Geminicoccus roseus DSM 18922: one gene and its partner. The protein of the gene in region 2 interacts with the protein of the main gene of each other region in a pairwise test. Links are inferred from orthologs where the notes say so. Each region holds a gene or a part of one and is shown on either strand. Other genes may lie near its edges. The genes, in order: rpe and eno.

The links.
Region 1: the proteins of eno (region 2) and rpe interact in binary tests that used the Escherichia coli proteins (3 or more experiments, as listed by UniProt). The link is inferred for Geminicoccus roseus DSM 18922 from one-to-one orthologs.

Annotation. Positions count from the first base shown.
Region 1 is NZ_KE386572.1:977,979-981,255, reverse strand. Bases 261-3,222 are described here. They hold rpe (ribulose-phosphate 3-epimerase), read left to right. Parts: upstream 261-1,395; coding sequence 1,396-2,049; downstream 2,050-3,222. Other genes in these bases: GEMRO_RS27895 (DUF3141 domain-containing protein), read left to right, coding at 2,138-3,222; zwf (glucose-6-phosphate dehydrogenase), read right to left, coding at 261-970. Outside these bases: more of zwf, read right to left, coding at 1-260; more of GEMRO_RS27895, read left to right, coding at 3,223-3,277. UniProt on the Escherichia coli protein: Catalyzes the reversible epimerization of D-ribulose 5-phosphate to D-xylulose 5-phosphate.
Region 2 is NZ_KE386572.1:4,885,787-4,889,070, forward strand. The notes cover bases 316-3,284. They hold eno (phosphopyruvate hydratase), read right to left. Parts: upstream 2,459-3,284; coding sequence 1,172-2,458; downstream 316-1,171. Other genes in these bases: GEMRO_RS0124060 (hypothetical protein), read right to left, coding at 316-679; kdsA (3-deoxy-8-phosphooctulonate synthase), read right to left, coding at 2,478-3,284. Also shown: more of GEMRO_RS0124060, read right to left, coding at 1-315. UniProt on the Escherichia coli protein: Catalyzes the reversible conversion of 2-phosphoglycerate (2-PG) into phosphoenolpyruvate (PEP). It is essential for the degradation of carbohydrates via glycolysis.

The DNA of each region.
Region 1 (3,277 bases), 3.9 Mb from region 2 along the record:
CCTCGGCCTTGATCGCGACGAAGGTCTCGGTCTCGCTGCGATGGCCGAGCTCGTCGAGATATCCCGGCACCGCCTTGCCGTCGATGGCGCCCGGCGCGTACTGGCCGCGCACGGTGACCTGCTCGACGCGCCCGGGCCGGATCGGCTTCAGGGCGCTCAGCACCTTCAGCTTCTCGTCGCGCAGCGAATTGGCGTCCATCGCCGAGGGCGGCTCCATCGCCACCAGGCACAAGAGCTGCAGCATGTGGTTCTGGACCATGTCGCGCAGAGCACCGCTATGGTCGTAATAGTCGGCGCGATTGCCGACCCCCACCGTCTCCGCGACGGTGATCTGGACATGGTCGATGGCGGCGCGGTTCCAGATCGGCTCGAACAGCGCGTTGGCGAAGCGCAGCGCCATCAGGTTCTGGACAGTCTCCTTGCCCAGATAGTGGTCGATGCGGAAGATCTGCCGCTCCTCGAACACCGCGCCCACCGCCTCGTTGACCGCCTTGGCCGAGGCCAGGTCCTTGCCGATCGGCTTCTCGATCACCACCCGGGTCTGCGGGGTGACTAGGCCCTGGTCGCCGAGCTTGGCGCAGACCGGGCCGAACAGCTCGGGCGAGGTGGCAAGGTAGAACACCCGGATCCGGTCGGCGCAGCAGGCCAGGAAGGAGCACAGGTCCGGCCAGCCCTTGGAGCCGGTGGCGTCGAGCGAGATGTAGCTGAGGCGGCCGAGGAAGCGTTCCACGTCCTCAGGGACCAGATCGTCGGCATTGACGTGGTCGTTCAGCGCGCCCCGCACCAGCTCGCGGAACTCGTCGTCGCTCATCTCGCGGCGGGAAAGACCGCAGACCCTCGCCTCGGAGGGCATCTGGCGGTCGCGGCAGCGCTGGTAGAGACCGGGCAGCAGCTTGCGCAGCGCCAGGTCGCCCGTGCCCCCGAACACCACGAGGTCGAAGGTCTGGACCGGAATGATCTGAGCCGTCACGTGTCGTCGCTTTCCGTACAGGACCGGACAAGTCGCCCGAGGTGGCGGACCTCCACCGGTCCGTCAATATCGTCCGAACCGCTTGGGGGAGGAGTTCGCCACCCGGGCAGGGTTCCAGCAATTCGCACGCCAGCGGCTGGCAGGCCCACTCCCGGTTACCACTCTGCCGCCGGCAGCGCCATGGACACCGCAGGCGCGCTCGCGGCAACCCTGCCCTGGCCGGCCTGTTCCTGGCCAGGGCCGCCCGACTTGACCAGTTTCCCCCGGGGATGCCCAGATGGTGGGCACGGCGCCGCGGCGGCCCGGCGACCGTCCGGCCCGCCCGGCGCAGGCCGTGGAGAACGGACGATGGTCGGAAGGCCTGGCGAGGATCGCGGCGCAGGCATCGCCGCGATCGAGACTGGAGGATGCGAGGTGGGTTCGGCATGAGGGACGAGATTCTGATCGCGCCGTCGATCCTGGCCGCGGACTATGCGCGGCTGGGCGAGGAGGTGAAGGCGGTCGAGGGGGCGGGTGCGGACTGGCTGCACCTGGACGTCATGGACGGCCATTTCGTGCCGAACCTGAGCTTTGGCGCCGATGTGATCGGGGCGCTGCGCAAGCATTCGCGGCTGCTGTTCGACGCCCATCTGATGTGCGCCCCGGTCGACCAGTGGATCGAGCCGGTGGCCAAGGCGGGTGCCGACCGGATCACGGTCCATGCCGAGGCCGGGCCGCATCTGGACCGCTCGCTCGGCGCGATCACCGCGCTCGGCAAGGGAGCGGGCGTGGCCCTGAACCCGGCCACCCCGGTCGGCGTGCTGGAGCATGTCCTGGACCATCTGGACCTGGTCCTGATCCTCAGCGTCAACCCGGGCTTCGGCGGGCAGAAGTTCATCCCCTATGCCGCCGACAAGATCCGCCAGGTGCGGGCGCTGGTCGGCGGGCGGCCGATCCGGATCGAGGTGGATGGCGGCATCGATCCGCAGACGGCGCCCAAGGCGATCGCCGCCGGCGCGGACGTCCTGGTCGCCGGCTCGTCGATCTTCCGTGCGCCCGACTATGCTAAGGCGATCGCCGCCCTTCGCCCGGCCGCCTGACATGGGCGCCTTTCCTTCAGGCACGAACATCGTCGTCACCTTGGACGTCTAGCACGTCCGGACTCCTCACCAGCCCGGAGCCTCAGCCTTGGCGAATGCCCTGCCACCGAGCGGAAACCCGGCGGTCGACTATCTGATCGACGCCACCCAGCGCACGATCCTGTTCTTCGACACGCTCCGCGAGCGCAGCAGGGAGTACCAGGAGCACATGGCGAAGAAGGCGCCGCATGTGCTCCATTTCCCGTTCGAGCCGGTCCGGGACGGGCGCCGGCTGGAGCGCCCGGTCAATTACGGCCTGATCCGGATCCTGCCGGCCGCGGCCACGCCCACCGACCCGCAGAAGCGGCCGATCGTGGTGATCGACCCGCGGGCCGGGCACGGGCCGGGCATTGGCGGCTTCAAGCCGGACAGCGAGATCGGCGTGGCGCTGGCCTCGGGCCATCCCTGCTACTTCGTCGGCTTCCTGACCGAGCCCGTGGAGGGGCAGACCGTCCTGGACGTGGTCGACGCGCTGGCGGCGTTCGTGGCCGAGGTGGCCGGGCGACACCCGGACGCCGAGGGCGCGCCCCTGGTGATCGGCAACTGCCAGGCCGGCTGGGCCGTGGCGATGGCGGCCGCGGCCCGGCCGGCGGCGTTCGGGCCGCTGCTCCTGGCAGGCGCGCCCTTGGCCTACTGGCAGGGAACCCACGGCCACGCGCCGATGCGCTATACGGGCGGGCTGGCGGGGGGCACCTGGCTCACCGCGATGGCCGGCGACCTGGGTGCCGGCACGTTCGACGGCGGCTGGCTGGTGTCCAACTTCGAGAACATGAACCCGGCCAACACCTTCTGGACCAAGCAGTACCGGCTCTGGTCGCGGATCGACACCGAGGCGCCCCGCTACCTCGAGTTCGAGCGCTGGTGGGGCGGCCATGCGCTCCTGGGTGCCCAGGAGATGCAGTGGATCGCCGACGAGCTGTTCGTCGGCAACCGCCTGGTCTCGGGCGGGATCCGCGCCAACGACGGGACCCGGATCGACCTGCGCAACGTGAAGGGGCCGATCGTGGTGTTCTGCTCGAAGGGCGACGACATCACGCCGCCGCCGCAGGCGCTCGGCTGGATCCTGGAACTGTACCGGGATGTCGACGATATCCGCGCCCACGACCAGACCATCGTCTACAGCGTGCACGACGAGACCGGCCATCTCGGCATCTTCGTGTCCGGCGCGGTCGCCAAGAAGGAGCACCGC
Region 2 (3,284 bases):
AGAAGCTGGCCGACATGTACTTCTGGCCGTCGTCCTTGTTCCAGTCATGGATCTGCGGCCAGATGAACGGGATCACCGGCTTTCCGTACTGACGGGCCTCCTTGATGGTGCCCTTGGCGTACTTGACCCAGTCGCTCTTGCTGTCGAACATCGCGTAGAGCGACGGGAAGATAACGTCGACTTCCTTGGCCAGACGGGCCAGCTTGTCGTTGTTCTTCTTCCAGCTCTTCATGCGGCTGGAGCTGTTCTGAACCGGAGCGTACCAGTTCTTCTCCGGCAGCATCATGTAGTAGCCAAGCTTGGACTTACCGCCTTTGGCGCGCACACCATCGCGGATGGTCTTCATCGCGAGGATGAGCTTGTCCATCTCCTTGACGGGATCCCACTGCTCAATGTCGATGACGACGTAGTCCCACTTCTTCTTCAGAATCTGCGGAACGATGACGTTCTTGAGCTGCTTGACGTTCGGCTTGGACTTGCTGGCTCCGCCGAAAAGCTCGCCTTCATAGAAGATCTTGATGGTGCTGAGGCCGCAGCCCTTCAGGCTGGGCTTCTTGTAGTAACGGAAGCCATCGTAGATCGGCTTGTCTTTGGCCACGGCATCGGCAGGCGCCATCGCCACCAATGAACCGAGCACGATTCCAGCGGCCGCCAGTACGGCAGCAAAACGGCTGCGCATGATGTCCCCCCCAGGACAATTGCAGGTTGTGATCGAAACCAACGTCGCCGCCGCATCGCAGGGATCATACCGAGGTGAGAGACCTCAGGATCCGCAGGCAGGACGATTAGGCACTCGATCCGTCCGATGATCTGACACGCAGCTGTGAAGCGGTAAACTAGTTCCAGGGAGGCGAGACGAATTGTGACGGCGTATTAATCAGCCATTCGCAGTAGAAAAAATGGATGTTTGTTTCATGACATATGAGTAAGGCTTCAAAATCCAATGCAGATGAGGATCAGGACGTCATGGGCCATAGAAATATCTCGAATTATTGTACTGATGTGAACCCCTCGCTGCGCAGAAACTTTTACGTTTTCCGGTGATATATCTCGATGAGCCGCAACTGCAGGACGGGAGCGCTCGCCATGAGCGTATCGAGCACGCAAAAAGGCCCGGCAACCTTGTCGTTGCCGGGCCTTTCCGCTGCTCTCGTCTGGCGCGAACTAGGTCTCAGGTTCGGGCGAGCGCCCGGCGGCCCGGATAGATCGCAAGGTCACCCAGCTGCTCCTCAATCCGCAGGAGTTGGTTGTACTTCGCCAGCCGGTCGGAGCGGGACAGCGATCCTGTCTTGATCTGCCCGCAATTGGTCGCCACCGCCAGGTCGGCGATGGTCGCGTCCTCCGTCTCGCCCGATCGATGCGACATCACCGAGCGGTAGCTGGCGACCTTGGCGGTCTCCACCGCGTCCAGGGTCTCCGACAGCGTGCCGATCTGGTTGACCTTGATCAGGATCGCGTTGGCGATGCCCTTCTCGATGCCCTCCCGCAGGATCTTCGGATTGGTCACGAACAGGTCGTCGCCGACGATCTGGACCTTGGACCCGATCCGGTCCGTGAGGAGCTTCCAGCCGTCCCAGTCGGCCTCGCCCATGCCGTCCTCGATCGAGACGATCGGGAACTTGCCGACCAGTCCTTCCAGGAAGTCGACCATCCCGGCGCTGTCGACCTTCTTGCCCTCGCCTGCCATGTCGTAGACGCCGTCGGCGAAGAACTCGGAGGCGGCGCAGTCCAGCGCGAACACGATGTCATCGCCGACCTTGTAGCCGGCCGCCGTCACCGCCTTCTCGAGGAAGGCCATCGCCGCCTCGGCGCTCTCCAGGTTCGGGGCGAAGCCGCCTTCGTCGCCGACATTGGTGTTGTGGCCGGCATCCTTCAGCGCCTTCTTCAGCGCGTGGAAGACTTCCGCACCCATGCGCAGCCCCTCGGCGAACGAGGGGGCGCCCACCGGCATGATCATGAACTCCTGGATGTCGATCGGATTGTCGGCATGGGCGCCGCCATTGATCACGTTCATCATCGGCACCGGCAGGACCCGCGCCGAGGTGCCGCCGACATAGCGGTAGAGCGGCAGGCCCAGCTGCTCGGACGCCGCCTTGGCGACCGCCATGCTGACGCCCAGCAGGGCGTTGGCGCCAAGCCGGCTCTTCGCCTCGCTGCCATCCAGCTCGATCAGCGCCCGGTCGATCCCCAGCTGGTCCGAGGCGTCCATGCCCAGGATGGCGTCGGCGATCTCGCCGTTCACCGCGTCGACCGCCTTGCCGACGCCCTTGCCCAGCCAGCGGCTCTTGTCGCCGTCGCGCAGCTCGATCGCCTCGCGCGAGCCGGTCGAGGCGCCCGAGGGGACCGCGGCGCGGCCGACAATGCCGGCGGACAGGGTCACGTCGACCTCGACCGTCGGGTTGCCGCGACTGTCCAGGATCTGGCGGGCGTGCAGCCCCACGATGTCGGTGTCGTACATGACCGAGTATTCCCCCTAGTTAGGCGAGCTTGGGAAGCGGATGCCGCTTGGCCATCCGGTCGAACGTGGCGAGGTCGGCCAGCACCTCCTCCATCCGGTCGAGCGGCACCTGGTTGGGACCGTCGGAGAGCGCCTGGTCAGGGCGGTCGTGGCTCTCGATGAATACCGAGGCCACGCCCAGCGCCACGGCGGCACGGGCCAGGAGCGGGACGAACATGCGCTGGCCGCCGGAGGCCCCTCCGAGCCCGCCCGGCTGCTGCACGGAATGGGTCGCATCGAACACGACCGGCCACCCGGTGGCGTCCAGGTAGTGCAGGCCGCGGAAATCGGTGACCAGGGTGTTGTAGCCGAACGAGGTGCCGCGGTCGGTAAGCAGGATCCGCGACGAGCCGGACTCCTCCAGCTTCTTCGCGACGTTCGCCATGTCCCAGGGCGCCAGGAACTGGCCCTTCTTGACGTTGACCACCGCCCCGGTGGCGGCAGCGGCCACCAGAAGATCGGTCTGCCGGGACAGGAAGGCCGGGATCTGCAGGATGTCGGCCACCTCGGCCACCGGGGCGCACTGGTGGCTCTCATGCACGTCGGTCAGCACCGGGCAGCCATGGCGCGCCTTCACCTCGGCCAGGATCTCCAGGCCCTTCGCCATGCCCACCCCGCGCGCGGCGCTGCCGCTGGTGCGGTTCGCCTTGTCGAAGCTCGACTTGAACACGAACGGGATGTCCAGCCGCGTGGTGAGCTGGACCAAGGCGTCCGCCATGAACATGACGTGGTCGCGGCTCTCGATGGCGCACGGCCCGGCGATCAGGACGAAAGGCCGGGTCCGACC